DNA from 3 places in the Micromonospora inositola genome. Region 1 is predicted to be linked to each of the others. Evidence: riboswitches for the same ligand, from Rfam matches in the RefSeq annotation. Region 1 holds a riboswitch; each other region holds the start of a gene.
What was found. A riboswitch is a leader RNA that binds a small molecule or an ion and turns the genes downstream of it on or off. The one in region 1 is predicted to bind S-adenosylmethionine.
Positions count from the first base shown of each region.

Region 1 (6,970 bases):
TTCTCCCCGGTCAGCGCCGCGTACGCCACCCGGAACGGGTTCTGCACGCTGATCCCCCAGCCCCGCTCCTGGGCGTGCTTGTACGCGTACCAGTCGCCGGACTGCCAGCGGCAGAACGCCATGAAGGTCAGCCAGCCGGCCGGTACGAGCAGCAGCGGCCAGCCCCGCCGCAGGTACCGCCCGAGCGTGCGGGGGTCGAGCCGGTACCCGTGCTGGCGCAGCAGGACCAGGGCGAGCGGTACGACCAGCAGGAAGCCGACCGAGCGGCTCAGCGCCAGGAAGTAGCCGACGATCCCCACCAGCAGCCAGCGACGCCGCTCGGCGTACCAGAAGGCGGCCAGCGCCAGGCAGAGGAAGAGCGACTCGGTCAGCGCCGCCTGGAACAGGAAGGCGGTCGGCAGGAGCAGCAGGTAGCGCACGAACCGTCGACCCGCCGCCGGGTCGGCGCCGCCCGCCGCGCCGCCCGTGCCGATCAGGCGGGCGCCGAGCTGGTGGGCGTAGTAGAGCTGGAACACCAGGGCGAGGTTGCTGACCAGCAGCAGGGCCCACGCGGTGTGCCCACCGAGCAGCGGCGCGACCGGCCGGGCCAGGAACGGATAGAGCAGCGGGAAGCCGAAGTCCCGCCAGGGCCGGTCCAGCGGGAGCTGGGCCAGGTGGTCGTAGAGGAACGAGTCCCAGGCGAACCAGAGCGAGATCCACCGGTGCGGCGAGATGGCGTGCTGCTGGGCCCGCATCATCGCCTCGTCGGCGGGCGGCGCGCCGGGCACCCCGTCCCACGCGCTCAGCGCGATCACGCCGACCAGGCTGAGCACGACCTTCGAGCCGACGAAGACCGCCAGCACGAACCCCCACGGGGCGGGCACCCGGGCGGCGAGCCGGGACAGCGGCCGGCCGGCGCGTCGGAGCCGGACCACGGGCCCCGGACGGTCCGTGGCGGGACCGAGGGCCACACCGGCCGTCCGCCCGTTCACCATCCGTCCCCCACGCGTCGCCCCGCCCGCGACCACCCCGGACCGCGAACCGTCGCCCGGCATCCCCGTTCCGCGGCCGTTGACACCTGTTGTCGGTGGACGCGGGACGGCGGGCGGACCGGGGGCCGGCGACATCGCGCGGCACGGAGAGGTGAGTTCGGGGGCGGGCCGGGTAACCGCGCTGCCGCAACTGTCAGGCGGACGGGCGGAGGGCTCGGGCAGCATGGGCGAGAACAACGGCACCGTGGTCATCGGGGCGGGACCGGCGGGACTGACCGCGGCGTACGAGCTGCTCCGGCACGGCGAGCCGGTCCGGGTCTTCGAGGCCGACGACGTGGTCGGCGGGATCAGCCGCACCGTGGAGCGGGACGGCTGGCGCTTCGACATCGGCGGGCACCGGTTCTTCACCAAGGTCTCCCGGGTGGAGGCGTTCTGGCACGAGATCCTGCCCGACGAGGACTTCCTGCTCCGGCCGAGGATGAGCCGGATCTACTACCGGGGCGCGCTCTACGACTACCCGCTCAGCGCCGGCAACGCGCTGCGCAACCTGGGCGTCGTCGAGGCGTTGCGCTGCGTCGGCTCGTACGGGCGGGCGCGGCTGCGGCCGCCGAAGGACCAGTCGCACTTCGAGGGCTGGGTGTCGGCCCGGTTCGGCTGGCGGCTCTACTCGATCTTCTTCAAGACGTACACGGAGAAGGTCTGGGGGATGCCGGCCGACCGGTTGCAGGCCGACTGGGCCGCGCAGCGGATCAAGAATCTGTCGCTGTCCAAGGCGATGGTCAACGCCCTCCTGCCGCGCCGCAACCGCAAGGACGTGGCGAGCCTGATCGAGGAGTTCCAGTACCCCAAGCACGGCCCCGGGATGATGTGGGAGCGCTGCACCGAGCAGGTGGAGAAGAGGGGCGGCTCGGTGCGTACCGGCAGTTGGGTGACGGCCGTGCACCGCGACCCGGCGGCCCGCCGGGCCACCGGCGTGACCGTGGCCGACGCGGACGGGGAACGGACCGAGCCGGCCGACCACGTGATCTCGTCCATGCCGATCTCCGCGCTGGTCCACGCGCTGCGGCCGGCCGCCCCGCCCGAGGTGCGCGCCGCCGCCGACGACCTGCGCTACCGGGACTTTCTGACCGTCGCGCTGGTCGTGCCCGAGGAGTTCTCGTTCCCGGACAACTGGATCTACGTGCACGACCCGGCGGCGAAGGTGGGGCGGATCCAGAACTTCGGCTCCTGGTCGCCGTACCTGGTGAAGGACGGACGCACCTGCCTCGGGCTGGAGTACTTCGTGTTCGAGGACGACGAGATGTGGCGTACGCCGGACGCGGACCTGGTCGCGCTCGCCACCGGGGAACTGGAGCGGCTCGGCCTGGTCCGGCCGGGTTGTGTGGAGGCCGGTCACGTCGTGCGGATGCCGAAGGCGTACCCGGTGTACGACGAGCGGTACCAGCGCAATGTGGACGTGATCCGGGACTGGCTGGCCCGCGAGGTGCCGAACGTGCACCCGGTCGGGCGCAACGGCATGCACCGGTACAACAACCAGGACCACTCGATGCTGACGGCGATGCTGACCGCCGAGAACATCGCCCACGACGCCGGTCACGACGTCTGGACCGTCAACGTGGAGCAGGACTATCACGAGGAGAAAGCCTCCTCCGCCGACCGCCGGCGCGGTGACGGCCGGCACGGCACCGGCCGCGACGCGCCGATCGTGCCCGCCCGGCCCGCGCTGCGTCGCCGCGTGACCGAGGTCCACGAGGCCGCCTCGGCCCCGGTACGCCGGCCCTGATCCCGGGCGGTAACGCACGGGACGTGAGGGTGGTCATAACGGCTGGACGAGCCGGGCGGCGCTGCTGCTAGCCTTCTCGGCAGGTCATGAGCGCCAGCGTCAAGCCCCGGCTCGCTGGCCGGCAACCCTCCTCCGCGGTGGGGTGCCCCGGGTGAAGACCAGGCACCGGCAGCACGCCGGTGCAAGCGTGGCCTGGTACCCAGGTCATTACCGACCCGAGGGAACCATGTCTGCTCACTTTCGCGCCCCGCTCGCCGACGACGTCGCGTACCCGGCCGGCTTCGCGCTGGTCAAGCGGCGGCACGTCGACCTGATGCGGGTGTGTAGCGACGGCTGTCGTCGCCCAGACGCGCGCTGAGCGCCACACCCCCTTTTCTCGAACCACCCACTCCGGCTCGCCCGCCCCGGGCGTGCCGTCGGCGGCGTGCGCCCACGTCGCCATCCGACCCGGGAGACACCTGTGCGATTCCTTCCTGCCCTGACCCGCGTCGCCGCGCTCGGCGCCGCCGCCGTCCTCGCCGCGACCGCGCTCACCGCCTGCGGCGACGACGCCTCCACCAGCGAGGCCGCCAACCCGTACGGCCTGCTCCAGCCCGGGGTGCTGCGGGCCGGCACGCTCACCGACGCCCCGCCGAACGTCTACCTGAAGGACGGTAAGTTCACCGGCTTCGACAACGACCTGCTGACCGCGGTGGCCGCCAAGGCGGGCCTGAAGGTGGAGTTCGTCGGCACCGACTTCTCGGCGCTGCTGTCGCAGGTCAACAACCGCAAGTTCGACGTGGGCAGTTCGTCCATCACGATCACCGAGGCGCGGAAGAAGACCGTCGACTTCGGCAACGGCTACGACTTCGGCTACTTCGGACTGGACGTGCCGACCGGCTCGCCGATCACCAGCTTCGACCAGCTCGCCGGCAAGCGGGTGGTGGTCGTGCAGGGCACCGTGCAGGACGACTACGCCACCGGCAAGAACCTCAACCCGGTGCGGGTGCCCGACTACAACGGCGCGATCAACCAGCTCAAGGCGGGCACCGCCGACGCCTGGATCGCCCCCGCCGAGATCGGCGAGAAGTCGGCCGCGGACAGCAACGGCAAGATCAAGGTGGCGGCCAAGCAGCTCAGCCCGGCCCCGACCGCGTACGCGGTGGCGAAGGCGAACGACAAGCTGCGCGAGGCGCTGAACAACGGCTTGGACGAGGTCATCGCCGACGGCACCTGGACGAAGCTGCAGGCCCAGTACTACCCGGGCCGGCCGATCCCGGCCGACTTCAAGCCGGGCAGCGGCACCGTCGCCGTCCCGGGCGCGGCGGCGCCGTCGGCGTCGACGGCTTCCTGACGTACGCGAACACGACCGAGCGGGGCGGTAGGAGATTCCGATGGATCCGTTGAGCACCCTGTGGGAGACCTTCTTCGACTGGGACTCCATGCGCCAGGCGCTACCCGACATGCTCACCGTCGGGTTGCCCAACACGCTGATCCTTGCGGTCTCCGCCGCCCTGCTCGGCTCGGTGCTGGGCATCCTGCTGGCGATCGCCGGCATCTCCCGTACCCGCTGGCTGCGCTGGCCGGCCCGGGTCTACACGGACATCTTCCGCGGCCTGCCCGCCGCCGCGACCATCCTGCTCATCGGCGTCGGCCTGGCGCCGCTGGGCATGGAGGTCTGGGGGCCGAACCCGTACCCGCTGGGGATCCTGGCGCTGTCGCTGATCGCCGCCGCGTACATCGGTGAGATCTTCCGGGCCGGCATCCAGAGCGTCGAGGCGGCGCAGCTGGAGGGGGCCCGCGCGCTCGGCTTCTCCTGGGGCGAGGCGATGCGGCTGGTGATCGTCCCGCAGGGCATCCGGCGGGTGCTGCCGGCCTGGGTGAACCAGCTGATCGCCCTGATCAAGGACTCCAGCCTGGTCTACTTCCTCGGCCTGCTGGCCAGCCAGCGGGAACTGTTCCGGATCGGGCAGGACTACGCGGCGAACACCGGCAACCAGTCCGCCCTGCTGCTGGCCGGCCTGTTCTACCTGGCGTTGACCGTGCCGCTGACCCACGCGGTCAACTGGATCGACCGGCGGCTGCGCCAGGGCCGGGCGGTCACCGTCGACCCCGACAACGACGGCGGGCTGGCCGTGGCTGGCCAGGTCGCCCTGCCCCCGCAGACCGCCGCGCCGAAGCGTGAGGACCAGCGATGACCGCCACCAGCACCGTCACCACCACCTCGGTCAGCCTCGCCGTCCGCGACGTGCACCTCGCCTTCGGCGCGAACAAGGTGCTGCGCGGCGCGCACCTGGACGTGGCCCGGGGCGGCACGGCCTGCGTGATCGGCCCGTCCGGCTCCGGCAAGTCCACCCTGCTGCGCACCATCAACCGGCTCATCGAGCCGGACTCGGGCGACGTGCTGCTGGACGGCCGCAGCGTGCTGCGCCACGACCCGGACGCGCTGCGGCAGCGGGTCGGCATGGTGTTCCAGCAGTTCAACCTCTTCCCGCACATGACGGTGCTGCGCAACATCACCCTCGCCCTGCGGAAGATCAAGAAGCTCTCCGAGGACGAGGCCGCGCAGGTGGCCCGGGCCCAGCTCGACCTGGTCGGGCTGGCCGCCAAGGCCGACTCCCGGCCGGCGCACCTCTCCGGCGGTCAGCAGCAGCGGGTGGCGATCGCCCGCGCCCTGGCCCTGCAACCGCAGGTGATGCTCTTCGACGAGGCGACCTCGGCGCTGGACCCGGAGCTGGTCAAGGGCGTGCTCGGGGTGATGGCGGACCTCTCCGCCGGCGGCATGACGATGGTGGTGGTGACCCACGAGATGGGCTTCGCCCGCGAGGTCGCCGACACGGTGGCCTTCATGGACCGTGGCGTGGTCCTCGAGGCCGGCGAGCCGGCCGCCATCTTCGAGTCGCCCGAGCACCCCCGGCTGCGCCAGTTCCTCTCCCAGGTGCTCTGACCCAGCTCAGCCGGCGCCGACCAGGGCACGCAACTCGTCACGGAGCGCGCGGTCGTCGGACGCGACCGCGCTCCACAGCACCACGTCGCCCGCGACGGCGAGCCCGACCATGGCCGGCCCGTCGAACCGGTACAGCGCGTCGCAGCCCTGGTTGCCCGCCCAGCCGTGCGTGACGGGCAGCGCGGTCAGTCGCCCGGCCAGCCGGTCCAGCGCCCCGGACGGCAGCGGGTGGTCGAGGTCGAAGCCGTCGCCGGAGCGGTCCAGCGCCTCGAACAGCCGCGTCTCCCAGGCCCGCGCCAGGGTGTACACGGTGAACCGCTCGGCGTACACCCGGCCGGACTCCCCGGTGGCGTCGTCGGGGGCGAGCAGCAGCACCGGCGGGTCGTCACCGGCGTCCAGCGGCACCACCCAGGTGCAGCAGCCCTGACTGTCGTCCTCCAGGTGGAGCAGCCGCGCGCCGGGGCCGGTGTCGTCCAGGAGCGCGAGCCAGTCGACTCCGGCGAGGTCGTTGTCCTGCATGATCCGTCCCGGACCGCCCACCGCGAACCACTCGCGTACCGCGGCCGGCAGCGTGACGTCCCACCTCCGCTGCCACGCGTCGAGCCGCGCCGCGGCCGAAGGGTCGACGGTCACCTCTCCGTCGAGCAGGGCGTACGCCTCGGCGTTCCACATGCGAACCATCTCGTCATCCTGCCGTGCGCCTCCGACATCCCCGCTCGCCAGCATGCGAGGAACGGTCCTGTTACGACGATCAACTTCACGGGTACAAGCTGATCCGGCCGGGAGCGACGGTCCGGCCGGGCCGGTCCGCCAAGGGGAGGGTGCGGACAGTGCGAGGTTGGTGGAAGGCCGCCGTCGGGCGGCTGCGGGACGCCTGGATCCCGGTCGTCGAGGCCGCGCTCGCCGCGACCGTCGCGTGGCTGATCGCGGCGCGGCTCATCGGCCACCCCGACCCGTTCTTCGCGCCCAGCGCCGCGCTGATGGTCCTCGGCGAGTCCCGGGGACGGCGGGTCCGGCAGACCATCGAGCTGGTCCTCGGCGTGGCGGCCGGCGTGCTCATCGCCGACCTGGTGGTCCACGCGCTCGGCCCGGGCACCGGGACCATGCTGGTCGTGCTGCTGCTGACCCTCGGCCTCACGGTGGCGGCCGGGGCGAGCAGCACGCTGATCATCCAGACCGCGGTCTCCGCGCTCTACCTGGTCGTGGTGGCCGCGCCGAAGGGCGACTTCGTGCCGTTCCGCTTCGTCGACGCGCTGATCGGCGGGGCGATCGCACTCGCCGCGAGCCAGC
Region 1 covers NZ_LT607754.1:4,361,228-4,368,197, reverse strand. The annotation lists gene GA0070613_RS20780 (hypothetical protein) at 1-914, opposite strand, end outside; gene GA0070613_RS20775 (NAD(P)/FAD-dependent oxidoreductase) at 1,195-2,754, shown strand; SAM riboswitch class IV at 2,837-2,948, shown strand; gene GA0070613_RS20770 (ABC transporter substrate-binding protein) at 3,215-4,087, shown strand; gene GA0070613_RS20765 (amino acid ABC transporter permease) at 4,128-4,931, shown strand; gene GA0070613_RS20760 (amino acid ABC transporter ATP-binding protein) at 4,928-5,680, shown strand; gene GA0070613_RS20755 (hypothetical protein) at 5,687-6,361, opposite strand; gene GA0070613_RS20750 (FUSC family protein) at 6,511-6,970, shown strand, end outside.

Region 2 (6,970 bases), 2.0 Mb from region 1:
TCATCGTGGACGAGGCGCACGAGCTGGCCGACCGGGTCTCCTCGGCCGCCCAGGCCGAGCTGGTCCCGGAGCTGGTCGACCGGTCCACCCGCCGGGCCCGGCCACTGCTGCGCCCGGAGGTCGCCGAGCGGCTCACCGAGGCCGGTGACGCCCTCGCCGTCGGGCTCGCCGAGGTGCCCGCCGGGCGGCTCACCGGCGGGCTGCCGGGGCCGCTGCGCGAGGCGTGCACGCTGCTCGACGCGGCGACCCGGGCGGCGCTGGAGGCGATCGGCGAGGTCAAGGCCGACGACCCGGACCCGGTCCGCAAGCAGCAGGCGAAGGCGGTGCTGGACGAGCTCTCCACCACCGCCCAGCGGCTGCTGGAGGAGGCGGACCACGACGTGGCCTGGGTGGAGAAGCCCGACAACGGCAGCCGCCGGGCGCTGGTGGTCGCCCCGCTCTCGGTCGCCGGCACCCTCGCCACCCACCTGTACGACGAGCGCACGGTGGTCGCCACCTCGGCGACCCTGGCGCTGGGCGGCCGGTTCGACACGGTGGCCCGGGCGCTCGGGCTCGACGCGCCGCCGCCCGCCCCGCCGACCCCGGCCGCCGCCGCCCTCGCCGCCAGCACGGCGCGCGGGGACGTCGCCACACCCGCGCCGGTCGCCGCCGCTCCCGGCAGCCGGGCCGCCACCGGCACCGTGCCGGCCACCGAGGGGCCCGGCTGGCGGTCGCTCGACGTCGGCTCCCCGTTCGACTACGCGCGGCAGGGCATCCTCTACGTCGCCGCGCACCTGCCCCGCCCCAGCGTCTCCGGGCTGCCCGAGGCGGCCGGCGAGGAGCTGCTGGCGCTGGTCGGGGCACTCGGTGGGCGTACCCTCGGGCTCTTCTCCTCGCGACGGGCCGCGCAGCAGGCCGCGGAGCTGCTCCGCGCGCGGACCGATCTGCCCGTGCTGCTCCAGGGCGAGGAGGCGCTGCCGCTGCTGGTCCGCCGGTTCCGGCAGGAGCGGTCGAGCTGCCTGTTCGGGGTGATGTCGCTCTGGCAGGGGGTGGACGTGCCGGGGGACTCCTGCCAGCTCGTGGTGATCGACCGGCTGCCCTTCCCACGCCCGGACGAGCCGCTCGCGGCGGCCCGGGCCGCGGCGGTGGACGCGGGCGGCGGCTCCGGTTTCGCCGCGGTCAGCGTGCCGATCGCGGCGGTCCGGCTCGCCCAGGGCGTGGGGCGGCTGATCCGGGCCACCGGGGACCGGGGCGTCGTCGCGGTGCTCGACTCCCGGCTGGAGACCGCCCGCGGCTACGGCCCGTTCCTGCGGCGTTCGCTGCCGCCGTTCTGGTACACCACCCGGCCGGACGTGGCCCGGGGCGCCCTGGAACGGCTCGGGAAGAGCTGACGGAACGGGCGGACCCGATCAATCAGTTCGGGACAACGTCAGGGCGCCTGCGAGGCGACCACCACCGCGTCCGGCGGGGTGTCCGGCACGGTCCGGGCGGCGAGCCGGCGGACGGCCGTGTTGAGCACCGCGATCAGCGGCACCGCGACCAGGGCCCCGGTGATCCCGGCGAGGACGACACCGGCGGCGATCCCGATGATCACGGCGAGCGGGTGGATGGCCACCGCGCGCCCCATGATCAGCGGCTGGAGCACGTGCCCCTCCAACTGCTGCACGCCGATCACCACACCGAGGATGATCAGCGCCTTGATCGGCCCGCTGTCGACCAACGCCACCAGCACCGCCACACCGCCGGAGAGGGCCGCCCCGACGATCGGGATGAACGCCCCCAGGAAGACCAGCGCGGCCAGTGGGAAGGCGAACGGGATGTCGAAGATGACCAGGAAGATGCCGATGCCGACCGCGTCGATGAAGGCGACCAGGACGGTGGCCCGGACATACGCGCCCAGCGTCGACCAGGACGCCCGCCCGGCGTCGTCGACCTTCCAGCGGGCGGCCACCGGGAGCAGCCGGACCAGGAACCGCCAGATCTTGTTGCCGTCCCGGAGGAAGAAGAAGGTGGCGAAGAGCACCAGGATGGTGCCGGTCAGCACCTCGGCCAGGGTCGCCGTGGCGGAGAGGGCGCTGCTGGTGAACGTATTGGTGTTGCCGTTGACCCAGCGCTGCGCCTCGTCGATGTACCTGTTGAGCTGGCTGTCCGACAGGTGCAGCGGCCCGGTCTTCAACCAGTCCTGGATCTGCCGGACGCCCTGGGACGACTTGTCGGTCAGGTCCGGTACGCCCTGGATGAACTCGTTCACCACCAGGGTCAGCGTGCCGATCACCGCGGCCAGGCCGCCGACGAGCACCACCCCGGTCGCCAGCGACCGGGGGAAGCGGGCCCTGAGCAGCCAGCCGACGGCCGGGGCGAGCAGCGCCGAGAGGAGCAGCGCGACCGCCAGCGGGATGATCACGATCCGGATGGTGCCGACGATCCTGAGCAGCCCCCAGGTGACGAGCCCGATCACGATCAGGCGCCACGACCAGGCGGCCGCGATCCGCAGCGCGTGCGGCACGTCGGCGTCGTCCCGGCTGGAGGTGGAGTTGTGCATCGCGGCCGGCGGTTCCGCGCCCACCACCGTCGCCGCGGGCGGCGCTTCCGGACCCGGAGAGGCCGGCGAGGCCACGCCCGGGTCGTCGGGCTCGTCCGCCGGGTCGACACGGCGCACGCGCACCGACTCGCGTCCCGACTCGTACGCGTGACGGAGCCGTCCGCGTACCCGCTCGAAGCGGCTCAAGCGCACCTCCTGCAAAGCTGGTCCGCCCACGACACAGGGGGGGACAGGATACGTCCGTACGCCCACCCTAGGGCGGATCCGCCACACATTGCCCCCGCTCGACTCCGCTCAACCACCGCACGACCGACCCCGGCGCACGCGGTAGCGTCTCTCGCGTGACCGCCGACCAGAACCTCGACTCCGGCCTGCCGATCCGCCTGCTGCACGACCGCGTGCTGGTGCGCATGGAGGGCAGTGAGGGTGAGCGCCGCTCCACCGCGGGCATCGTGATCCCGGCGACCGCGGCGGTGGGCAAGCGCCTGGCCTGGGCCACCGCGGTGGGGGTGGGCCCGCACGTGCGCTCGATCGTCTCCGGCGACCGGGTGCTCTTCGACCCCGACGAGCGGTCCGAGGTCGAGCTGCACGGCCGCGGGTACGTCCTGCTCCGCGAGCGTGACGTGCACGCCGTCGCCGCCGAACGGGTGGAGAAGGAGCCCACCGGCTCGACCGGCCTCTACCTTTGACGTGCTCTCCGCCCTGAAGGGCGGAGCACTGGCCCGTATCCGGGTAGCCGGCCCGCCTCGCCCCGGGGGTGCCGTTTGCGCTGCTTCCCGACGGGAAGCCAGGCACCTCCAGCGCCCTGGGGAGGGACGATGCCGGTATTTCTGAAGAAGCTGCTGCTGTGGGGCTTCGTCGCCTTCCTGATCTACTTCATGGCGTTCCGGCCGGACGGCGCGGCCCAGATGTTCAAGGGGATCGGGGCGGCACTGATGGCGATCGCGCAGGGCCTCGGTGACTTCCTCACCGGCATGATGACCTGACCCAGGGTCAGGCGCCGGGGGGCCAGGGTGCCGCCGGGCGGGGGCCGTACCAGCCGGGCGGGCCGTAGGCAGCGGGATGGGCCGGGGGCGGCGGTGGCGTGAGCACCACCGGGATCGGCACCACCGGCTCGTCCGGCGCCGGCACCGCCCGCTGCGAGCCGTCCGGGAACCGCAGGTGGTAGCGCTGTCCGTCCCAGACCCCGACCGGCGTCTGCGGATCCCGCCCCACGAAGAACGACCGGTACGCCGCGATCGCCTCCAGCAGCTCCCGTTCCTCCCGGGCCGTCCTTTCCCGGTCGGCCTGCTTGCGGTCCAGTCCCCGACGCATCCCGTCCCGCAGCAGCGCCAGCCGGGTCGCCGCGAACTGGTAACCGCGCATCGCCTTCACCCCGCCGTCGCCGGCGATCCGGCGGGCCCAGGTGCGGGCCGCGTGCCGCCGGCCCAGGCTGCCCAGCGCCGCCACCTCGGGCGGGGTGAGCCAGCCGGCCCGCACGTAGTCCGGCAGGGTCCGCTCGGTGAGCCGCCCCTCCCAGGCCCGCAGCCAGATCGCCAGCCCCACCATGCCGAAGAAGATCGGCACCATCACGCCGATGTAGCCGTACAGGGCGATCAGCGGCTGACCGGTGGCCACGGCCAGCGAGGGCAGCAGGTTCCAGGTGCCGTGCAGCATCATCGCCAGCAGCAGGCCGGCGATCGGGGCGAGCACGCGGACCCGCCGGTCGGCCGTCCGCGCGGCGATGCCCAGGCCCACCCCGGTCATCGAGGTGAACAGCGGGTGGGCGAAGCCGAAGATCAGGATCCGGACGATGAAGATGGCGATCACCTGCTGGGCGCCGGTGGCCGGGCCGTACTCCTCGACGCCCACCCGGTAGCCGTAGCCGCCCAGGTAGAGGATGTTCTCCACCATGGCGAAGCCGACCGCGGAGAGGCCGCAGTAGACCAGCGCGTCGGTGACCCCGGAGAACTCCCGCCGGCGGAAAATCAGCAGCAGGATCGGCCCGGCCGCCTTGGTCAGCTCCTCGATGAACGGGGCGACCAGCACCGCGACCAGCGCCGAGGGCAGCCCCCAGCCCTTGAACAGCCACGCGGCGCCCTCGTTGACGTTCAGCGAGATCGCCGTGGAGACGAACGCGCCCCAGGCGAAGCAGAAGATCAGGTACTTGAGCGGCTCCGGTTCGTAGCGGTCCAGCCAGAGGAAGCAGGAGACCAGCACCGGCACCGGCAGGACCGCCGCGATCACGCCGACCAGCAGCGCCTGGGCGCCCAGGCTCTCGCCGAGGGTGAAGACCATGAAGACCGCCCCGGCGGCGATCAGCAGGACGACTCCGGCGAGCACCAGGAACCGCCGCCAGCCGAGCCGGCGCAGCGGCATCCGGGGAGTCACCGACCCCGGCGGCGGGGCGGCGGGCGCGGTCGGCGGCGGCGGGGCTCCGCCGGGCGGGGTATCGGCCATGCGGTCAGCGTAGTCACCCGCGACCCTCTGGTCCGGCCGCATTGCGGCCGCTATGCTGCCGGGCAGGTCACGAGCGCCAGCGTCAAGCCCCGGCTTGCTGGCCGGCAACCCTCGTCGAGTTCGCGGTGGGGTGCCCCGGGTGATGACCGGGCCCAGCCCGAACGGCGTGCTGGGCAAGCGCGGACCCCGTCCCGGTGCCCACACCCCGGGGTCCCCCTGGACCCCGGAGGTTCTGCCATGACCGTCACCCTCGTACCCTCGCTGCCCGCACTGCCCGCGCTGCCGGGCCGGCGGGCGGACGCCGACCCGCTCGGCGTGCTCGGCGTACCGGGGCAGATCAACCTCGACCACGCGGCCAGCGCGCCGTGCGCGCGAGCCGCGGCCGACGCGGTGGCCGAGCTGCTTCCCTGGTACGCGAGCGTGCACCGCGGCGCCGGCGCGCTGTCGCGACGATGCACGCTGGCCTACGAGCGGGCGCGGCAGACCGTCGGCGACTTCCTCGGCGCCCGCGCCGACGACCACGTGATCTTCACCCGGAACACCACCGACGCGGTCAACCTGCTGGCCCGGGCGTTGCCCCCCGGCACCACCGTGGTCACCTTCGCCGGGGAGCACCACGCCAACCTGCTGCCGTGGCCGCGCGGCTCGGTCCGGCTGCCGGTGCCGGAGAGCCCCGCCGGGGCGGTCCGGGCGCTGGACGCCGCCCTCGGCGAGCTGCGCCGGGTGAGCGCGGGGAACGGGCCGACCCCGCGGCCCGGAGCGCCGGCGGCCGCCGGGGCCCGGTCCGGCCCGCCGGTGCTGGTCGCGGTGACCGGGGCGAGCAACGTGACGGGTGAGCGCTGGCCGGTGGCCGAGCTGGCCCGGGTCGCCCACCGGCACTCCGCCCGGATCCTGGTGGACGCGGCTCAGCTCGCCCCGCACGCGCCGGTCGACCTGGCCGCGCTGGACGTGGACTACCTGGCGCTCTCCGGCCACAAGCTGTACGCGCCGTTCGGCGCCGGGGTGCTCGTCGGGCGGTCGGACTGGCTGGACGCCGCCCCGCCGTACCTGGCCGGGGGCGGCGCCACCGGTCACGTCGGCGCGGCCACCCACGACATACGGTGGGCCACCGGCCCGGCCCGGCACGAGGCGGGCACCCCCAACCTGCTCGGCGCGGTCGCCCTCGCCGCGGTCTGCGCCGCGCTCGCCGGTGCCGACCGGGACGCGCTGCACGCCCGGGAGCAGCGGCTGCTGGCCCGGCTGCGGGCCGGGCTCGCCGCCCTGCCGCACGTCGTGGAGCTGCGCACCTTCGCGCCCGAGGCGCCCCGGGTGGGCATCGTCTCCTTCGTGGTGGCCGGGCGGGACTCCGCCGAGGTCGCCGCCCACCTGGCCACCGCGCACCAGATCGGGGTCCGGGACGGGCTCTTCTGCGCCCACCCGCTGGCCCGGCGGCTGCTCACCGAGGCGGCGGCGCGCAGCGGCCGGCGCGACCTGCCGCCCACCGCGCTGCGGGCCAGCATCGGCCTTGGCAGCACCGACGCGGAGGTGGACCGGCTGGTCGCCGCCCTGGCCGCGCTGCGCTGACCGGGCCGGTCACCCGAGCGGAGGTGCCGTCGGCGGTTTCGGCGCGGTGTCCTCCTCGGGCTGGACGCCCGGCGGCTGTTCCTTCTCGCCGCCGAACGCCTCCCGGACGAGCCGGTTCGCCTCGTCCTGCTCGATGCCGGAGGCGACCATCAGGTCGCTGGCGGTGGTACGTACCTGGGCGATCACCACGCTGCCGGAGAAGCCCACCCCCTGCGCGTACGCCCGGCCGGCCTCGCTCACCGCGCGCAGCGAGCACTCGCGGGCCTTCTGCGGCTCCTCGCCGACGGCGAACTCGTGCTTGAGCATGCGGACCGACTCGGCCAGGTGGGCGACCGCGTCCGGCATCGGCTCCGGGATCGGCTCCTCGTCCTCGATCATGGTGACCGAGCGGCGGATCAGGGTGCCGCTGTTGCGCATCGCCCGGTCGATCGGGTCCGCCGCCTCGGC
Region 2 covers NZ_LT607754.1:2,389,369-2,396,338, reverse strand. The annotation lists partial or broken gene GA0070613_RS11450 (ATP-dependent DNA helicase) at 1-1,370, shown strand, start outside; gene GA0070613_RS11445 (AI-2E family transporter) at 1,409-2,773, opposite strand; gene GA0070613_RS11440 (GroES family chaperonin) at 2,863-3,210, shown strand; gene GA0070613_RS32730 (hypothetical protein) at 3,340-3,507, shown strand; gene GA0070613_RS11435 (PrsW family intramembrane metalloprotease) at 3,515-5,002, opposite strand; SAM riboswitch class IV at 5,026-5,146, shown strand; gene GA0070613_RS11430 (aminotransferase class V-fold PLP-dependent enzyme) at 5,198-6,523, shown strand; gene GA0070613_RS11425 (FUSC family protein) at 6,533-6,970, opposite strand, start outside.
Region 2: linked by a shared signal. The riboswitch ahead of GA0070613_RS11430 (aminotransferase class V-fold PLP-dependent enzyme) and the one ahead of GA0070613_RS20770 (ABC transporter substrate-binding protein) in region 1 are both predicted to bind S-adenosylmethionine.

Region 3 (6,970 bases), 2.0 Mb from region 1:
ATCAGCCGGCCGTCGAGGTAGGCCACGTCGGCGGCGTACTCCTCGGGGGTGTCGCCCTGCCAGCGGACGGTGCGGTAGCCGGTGGCGTGCGCCCGGGCGTCGGCGGCCAGGGCGTCGAGCGCGGCGTGGTCGAGCCGGCCGGTCGCCAGCCGGCGGCGCACCTCGGCGAGCACCGGGCGGGCGCCCATCGTGGCGGCGAAGGCGCCGCCGGCCTCCGGTCGGGCGACGCCCCCGGGCAGCGCCGAGACCGCCATCCCCATCACCCGCTTGCGGCCGTGCTCACCCAGCAGCCGCAGGCAGTGCTCGTGCAGGGCCCGGCCGACGCCCCGCCGCCGGTACGCCGGATGCACGACCAGGTCGGCGGTCGAGTTGTCGGTGTTGTCGAGTTGCGGCAGGTCCAGCACCAGGTAGCCGGCCGGCACACCGTCGAGCCGGGCCAGCGCCCAGCGCGGCGCGTTGCCCGGCATCGGATGTCGGATCGCGGCGTCGAAGCGCTGCCGGCAGAACGGCGGGAAGTCCGGCAGGTCCGCCTCGTTGGCCGCCGCCCCGATCCGGTACGCCTCGTCGATCGCGGCCTGGTCGGCGGCGTCGAACGGCGCGATCGTGATGCCCATGCCTGCGAGGGTGCGCCGGAAAGGGCGATCGGGGCCAGCGAATTACGCTGGCCCCGATCGCGACGTTGGTCGGGAGGGACGATCGCACAACGCCGCTGGCGCTGGGTCGAAAGAACAAAGTCTCCGGCGAAACGCCCTCCCGCACGGAGCATCTTGCGCCGTCCCAATCCTGCCGTCAAGTCCTTAGCGGCGGGTTTCCTACACTCACAGCGAAAAGCCAGTTACCCGGCGGATCCGCCCGATCCCCCGTCCGGGCGATCCGCCCGTCCCCCGCCCGGCCACGACGGCCGGACGGGTGGGGTGGGGGTCAGGCGAGGAGACCGGCGTCGCGGGCGGCGCGGAGGGAGGGCTTGATGCGGTGGGTGGGGCCGACCTCGGCGGCGACGGCGTCGATGGTCTTCAGGCCCTCGCCGGTGTTGAAGACGACCGTCTCCGCCGTGGGGTCGAGCCGGCCGGACTCGACCAGCTTGCGCAGCACCGCGACGGTCACCCCGCCGGCGGTCTCGGCGAAGACGCCGGTGGTCCGGGCGAGCAGCCGGATGCCGGCGCGGATCTCGTCGTCGTCGGCGTACTCCATCCAGCCGCCGGTGCGCCGGACGGCCTCCAGGGCGTAGAGGCCGGCGGCCGGATCGCCGATGTTCAGCGACTTGGCGATGCCGGTCGGCTTGACCGGGGTGATGGCGTCGCTGTCGGCGTGCAGCGCGGTGGCGATCGGGTTGCAGCCGGCCGACTGGGCGCCGAAGACCTTCCAGCCGCCGGCCGGCGCCTCGACCAGGCCGATCTCGACCAGCTCGGAGAACGCCTTGTCGATCTTGGTGAGGAGTTCGCCGCTGGCCATCGGGATCACCACCTGGGCGGGGATTCGCCAGCCGAGCTGCTCGACCACCTCGTACCCGAGGGTCTTCGACCCCTCCGCGTAGTACGGCCGGACGTTGACGTTGACGAACGCGGTGTCCTCGAACTCGTCGGTCTCCACCAGCTCCCCGCAGAGCCGGTTCACGTCGTCGTACGAGCCGTCGACGGCGACCAGCTCGCCGCCGTAGACGGCGGTGGTCACCACCTTGCCCTGCTCCAGGTCGCTGGGGATGAAGACCACCGACGGCGCCCCGGCCCGGGCGGCGTGCGCGGCCACCGAGTTGGCCAGGTTGCCGGTGGAGGCGCAGGCGAACCGGGTGAAGCCGAGCGCCCGGGCGACGGTCAGCGCCACCGACACCACCCGGTCCTTGAACGAGTGGGTGGGGTTGGCGCTGTCGTCCTTGACCCAGAGCGGGGCGGTGACGCCCAGCTCCGCGGCGAGGTGCGGGGCGGCGACCAGCGGGGTGAGCCCCGGGTCCACGGTCACCCGGGTGGCCGGGTCCTGGCCGGCGGGGAGCAGGGCAGCGTACCGCCAGAGGTTCTTCGGGCCGGCCTCGATCTGCTCGCGGGTGACGGCGGCGAGCGCGGCGGCGTCGTAGTCGACCTCCAGCGGGCCGAAACACTCGTAGCAGGCGTGCTGGGCGGCCAGCGGGTAGCGCGCGGAACAGGCGCGACAGACCAGGGCGCGGGCCGGGCTGAGGGTGGTGTCGATGCCGGAAGCGGCGGGAAGCGTCGACGTCATGTCGAGGAGTTCCTCTCATCTTTCCCCGCATCGCACCCTGCGGCGGGGACGGAATTGGCACCTGCCCGCTTCTCGCTCGTCGTCGAGCGCGCGGGTGGTTGCCGGGGCGTCGTCGGGCCGTATCCCTCAGCCCCTCTGGATGAGGTATGCAGTTGTGCCGTCGAGTCTATGCGCGTGCGCCGCGCCTGCCGAGCCTGCTTCCCACGCTGTGAGCCACCCCCGCTCACCAGCGCCAAGATCCGCACGACTTCCGGGAAGTGGGGCTCCTCCGCCGCCGGAGGCCCCCACTTCCCCGAACTCGAAGCTCTGCTTACCTCAGCGCGCCACCACGGCGATCGGCTCGACGACGGCCGGCCGGTCGGTGACCGCCACGGGGGCAGGCACGGTGGCGGCGCGGGAGCGGGTGGCCAGGTTGGCGGCGACCAGGGCGGCGATGGTCAGGGTCGCGCCGACCAGTTCCACCGCGCCGGGCCGGTAGCCCCGGGCGGTCTGCACCACGAAGGTGGTCACCGGGACCAGGTTCATGAACAGGGCGGCGTCGGCCGCGCCGAGCCGCTGCACCCCGGTGTTCCAGGCGAGTACCGCGAGGACAGCGGCGACGAGCACGGCGTACGCCAGCTGCGGGGCGACCGCGACGAGGTCGGCGGCGGCCGGCAGGTGCTGCCAGCCGGCGAGGTCGGCGGCGAGGCTGGCGGCGAGCATCGCGGCGGTCCCGGCGACCGCGGTGAGCGTGGTGTAGCGCAGCGGGGACCAGCCGGTGAACCGGCTCGCGCCGTGGGTGTAGACGGCCCAGCCGAGCACCGCGCCGATCATCAGCAGTCCGCCGACGCCGAACTGGCCCAGCCCGTCGAGCCGGCCGCGGGTGATCACCAGACCGACGCCGACGAGGGCGAGCAGCGAGAACCCGAGCAGCACCGGGCGGGGGCGTACGCCGTCCCGGACCCAGCGGACCAGCTGGGTGACCAGCGGGGTGGTGGCGACGAAGAGGGCGATCTGCTGCGGGGCGGCGTGCCCGAGCGCCAGGTTGGTCAGCACGTTGAACCCGGCGAAGCCGAGCACGCCGAGCGCCACCACCTCGACCGCCCGGCCGCCGGAGCGCAGGGCGGCCAGGCCCTCCCGGGCCAGCAGCAGGGCGAGCAGGACGGCGGTCGCGAGGACGTACCGGGCGGTGGTGAGGTTCAGCGCGTCGACCCGGGCGAGGGCGCTGGCCAGGACCGGGAACATGACACCCCAGCTGAGCACCGCGAAGAGCGGGAGGAAGGCGGCGTGACGAGAGCGCATCGCAGCTCCTATGTTCGAATATCGTCGAACCAACGGCACCGACTTTAGGAGCTTGTTCGACGAATGTCGAACAACGGTTACACTGGTCACATGGAGCTGCACGAACCTGAACTGCGCGACGTACCGGTCACCGCCGTGCTCGCGGCGCTGGCCGACGACGTACGGCTGCGGATCGTGCGCGTCCTGGCCGCCGGCGGCGACCACGTCTGCGGCACCTTCGAGCTTGGGGTCTCCAAGGCCACCCGGAGCCACCACCTCAAGGTGCTGCGCGAGGCCGGCCTGACGCGGACCCGGGTCGCCGGCACCAGCCGGTACGTCCGGCTGCGCCGCGACGAACTGGACCGCCTCTACCCCGGCCTGCTCGATGCGGTCCTCACCGCACCCACCCGCTCCCGACCTGCGTGACTGGGGAACGCCTGCACCCGCATTTGGTCCGCGCCGCCGGCTTCGACAGCCGCTGGCGGGGCTACGACCCCGGCCAGGTCCACAAGTACCTCGACCTGGTGGCACGACGAACTCGACCGCCTGCTTCCGGACCTTGGCCGGATCGCTGCGTGACTCGCTCGGCCACGTCACCGTCATCGACTTCGGCGAGACCACTCTCAGCGAAGAGGACCGCCAGTTCGTGCGTACCCGCATCTGGTGCGACGCCCGACTACCCGGCGACGGCCGGTGCGCCCTGCCCACCGACCACCCCGGCGCCTGCATGCCGAAATTCGGTGAAGAAATGGTCAGCTCGTGACGTCCTTGCGGGTGAAGCGCCAGAAGGCCAGCCCCCAGAAGAGGGTGGCGTAGCCGATCGCCGAGATGGCGCCCCGGACCACGTCGTCGGTCTGCACCGGCGTGGATAGCAGCCCCAGCCAGGCACTGCTGAAGTGGGTCGGCAGGAAGGCGCGCAGGCCGCCGAGCGCGGTGATCTGGTCCAGGATGCTGGAAAGGATCCAGAGCAGCACCGCGCCGCCGACCGCGCCGAGCGCGGCGTCCGTGGTCACCGAGAGCAGGAACGCCAGCCCGGCCACCACCAGCAGGACAACCGCCAGGTAGCCGAGCACCGCCAGCAGCCGCAGCAGCCCCTCGCCGGGCGCCAGCTCGGCGGAGACCTGGCTGCGCAGCGGCGACCAGCCGTACCGGAGGGTGCCGGCGAGCAGCGCCGTGCCCGCGAGCAGCAGCAGGGCCAGCGCCGAGTACGCGAGCGCGATCAGCAGCTTCACGGTGAGCAGCCGGGCCCGGGGCACCGGGACGGCCAGCAGGTAGCGCAGGCTGCCCCAGCTCGCCTCGCTGGCCACCGTGTCCCCGCAGAACAGCGCCACCACCACGACCAGCAGGAACGACGCCGACACGAAGATCGAGAAGAGGGTGAAGTTGAGCCCGCCCGAGGTGGCCAGGTCGACCAGGCTGCCGAACTCGTTCCGCCCGTTGTTCTCGTCGCCACCGGAGTCGAACTGGAACGCGACCAGGATGATCAACGGCAGCAGCACCATGAACCCGAGCGCCAGCTGGGTACGCCGCCGCGACGCCTGCCGGCGGAACTCCGCCGCGAACGGCAGGGTGGCCGACGGCCGGTAGCCCGCCGCCGCCCCGCCCGGACCGACCGCGCCCGCCGCGTCCCGCGACCCGACCGAAGAGCCTGCCATCACCGGTCCCCGCTTCCCCGAGAGTTCTCGCCGACCAGGGCGAGGAACGCGTCCTCCAGGCGGCGCCGGGGCACCACCCGGTCCACCCCGATGCCGGCCCGGACCAGCTCCGCCACCACCTCGCTGCGCGCGGTGCCGTTGGTGTCCACCACCAGCCCGCCGTCGCCGTCGGGCAGCACCCGGACCCCGTGCAGCCGGTCCAGCACCGTGCGGGCGGCGTCCGGGTCGGTCACCTCGAACAGCACGCTCGGCGAGTCGCCGACGATCTCCTCCACCGGGCCGGACGCCACGATCCGGCCCTTGTTCACCACCACCGCGTGGGTGCAGGTCTGCTCCACCTCGGCCAGCAGGTGGCTGGAGACCAGCACCGCGCGGCCGTCGGTGGCGTACCGCTGGAGCACCCGGCGCATCTCGGCGATCTGCGGCGGGTCCAGCCCGTCGGTCGGCTCGTCCAGCACCAGCAGCTCCGGCAGGCCGAGCATGGCCTGCGCGATGGCCAGCCGCTGGCGCATGCCGTGGCTGTAGTTCTTGGTCCGCCGGTGCACCGAGGAGCCCAGGCCGGCGATCTCCAGCGCCTCGTCGAAGTGCGCGTCGTCCCAGGGCCGCCCGGTCGCCCGCCAGTACGCCTTCAGGTTCTCCAGGCCGGACAGGTGCGGCAGGAAGCCGGGCCCCTCCACCAGCGCGCCGATCCGGGAGAGCACCGGCGAGCCGGGCACCAGCCGGTGCCCGAAGACGTAGATCTCCCCGGCCGTCGGCTGGGTCAGGCCCATCAGCACCCGCAGGGTGGTGGTCTTGCCGGCGCCGTTCGGGCCGAGCAGGCCGACCACCTGGCCGGGGTGCACCTCGAAGTCCACGTTGGAGACCGCGACGAAGCCGTCCGCGTACTCCTTGCGGAGCTGGCGGACGGCGAGCGGGATGCCCGCGTACTCCGGGTGGACGGAGCTGTCCTGGCGGCGGTGCCGACGGCGGGCGACCAGGACGACCACGACGAGCCCGACCGCGATCGCGGCGAGCAGCCCGACCAGGATCCAGCGCCAGACCGTGGCGGTGGTGGGGATCGGCTCGCCGTCGACGGTCGGCAGGCTCAGCGCGCCGCCGCCGGGGGCGACCGTGTAGACCGTCGGCTCGGGCGGCGTGGCGTACGCCTGGTCGGAGGTCGCCACGACGACCCGCAGCCGGTGCCCGGCCTCGACCCGGCGGACGATCGCCGGCAGCGTGACCGTGACCGGCTGGGCCGCGTCGACGGTCTTCGGCAGGCCGGTGAGGCGGACCGGGGCGACCAGGCCGTCGGGCAGCGTGGCGGCGCCGTTCGGGTCGACGTCGTAGAGCTTGACGAAGAGCACCGCCTCGCCGGTCGGCGACGCCGCCCGGATCCGGACCGTCGGCGAGCCGACCACGTCCACCGCCTCGTCCAGCGGCGCGGACTCGAACCGGGTGTGCTGGCCGGGGATGTCGCCGGCCACCCCGTCCAGCAGCGAGCCCAGCGCCCCGGCGAACGGCACCGCGGAGATCGCGGCCGGATTGCCGTTCGGCGGGTTGGCGATCTGCTGGGTCGGGCCGGTGACCGCGACCTCGCGACGGGCGTCTCCGGTCACCCCCGGGTAGTCGGCGGTGCGGTAGCCGGTGGCCACCAGACCCCGGTCCAGCGCGTCGAAGCCGGCGATCCGGGAGAAGGTGAAGCCCTCGCCCGGCGCCGCGCCCTCCCCCTTGACGTAGTGGTCGAGCCACTGCGCGGTCAGGAACTTCACCCGGTCGGAATCGCTGGTCGGCCCCGCGCCGCCGTCGTGGCCGCCGGTGAACCAGGCGACCCGCACCGGGGTGCCGGTGGCGGCGATTCCCCGCGC
Region 3 covers NZ_LT607754.1:2,365,790-2,372,759, reverse strand. The annotation lists gene GA0070613_RS11350 (GNAT family N-acetyltransferase) at 1-614, opposite strand, end outside; gene thrC (threonine synthase) at 922-2,211, opposite strand; SAM riboswitch class I at 2,224-2,357, opposite strand; gene GA0070613_RS11340 (DMT family transporter) at 2,527-3,492, opposite strand; gene GA0070613_RS11335 (ArsR/SmtB family transcription factor) at 3,583-3,897, shown strand; partial or broken gene GA0070613_RS33370 (DivIVA domain-containing protein) at 3,894-3,962, shown strand; gene GA0070613_RS11325 (hypothetical protein) at 3,950-4,234, shown strand; gene GA0070613_RS11320 (ABC transporter permease) at 4,224-5,126, opposite strand; gene GA0070613_RS11315 (alpha/beta fold hydrolase) at 5,126-6,970, opposite strand, start outside.
Region 3: linked by a shared signal. The riboswitch ahead of thrC (threonine synthase) and the one ahead of GA0070613_RS20770 (ABC transporter substrate-binding protein) in region 1 are both predicted to bind S-adenosylmethionine.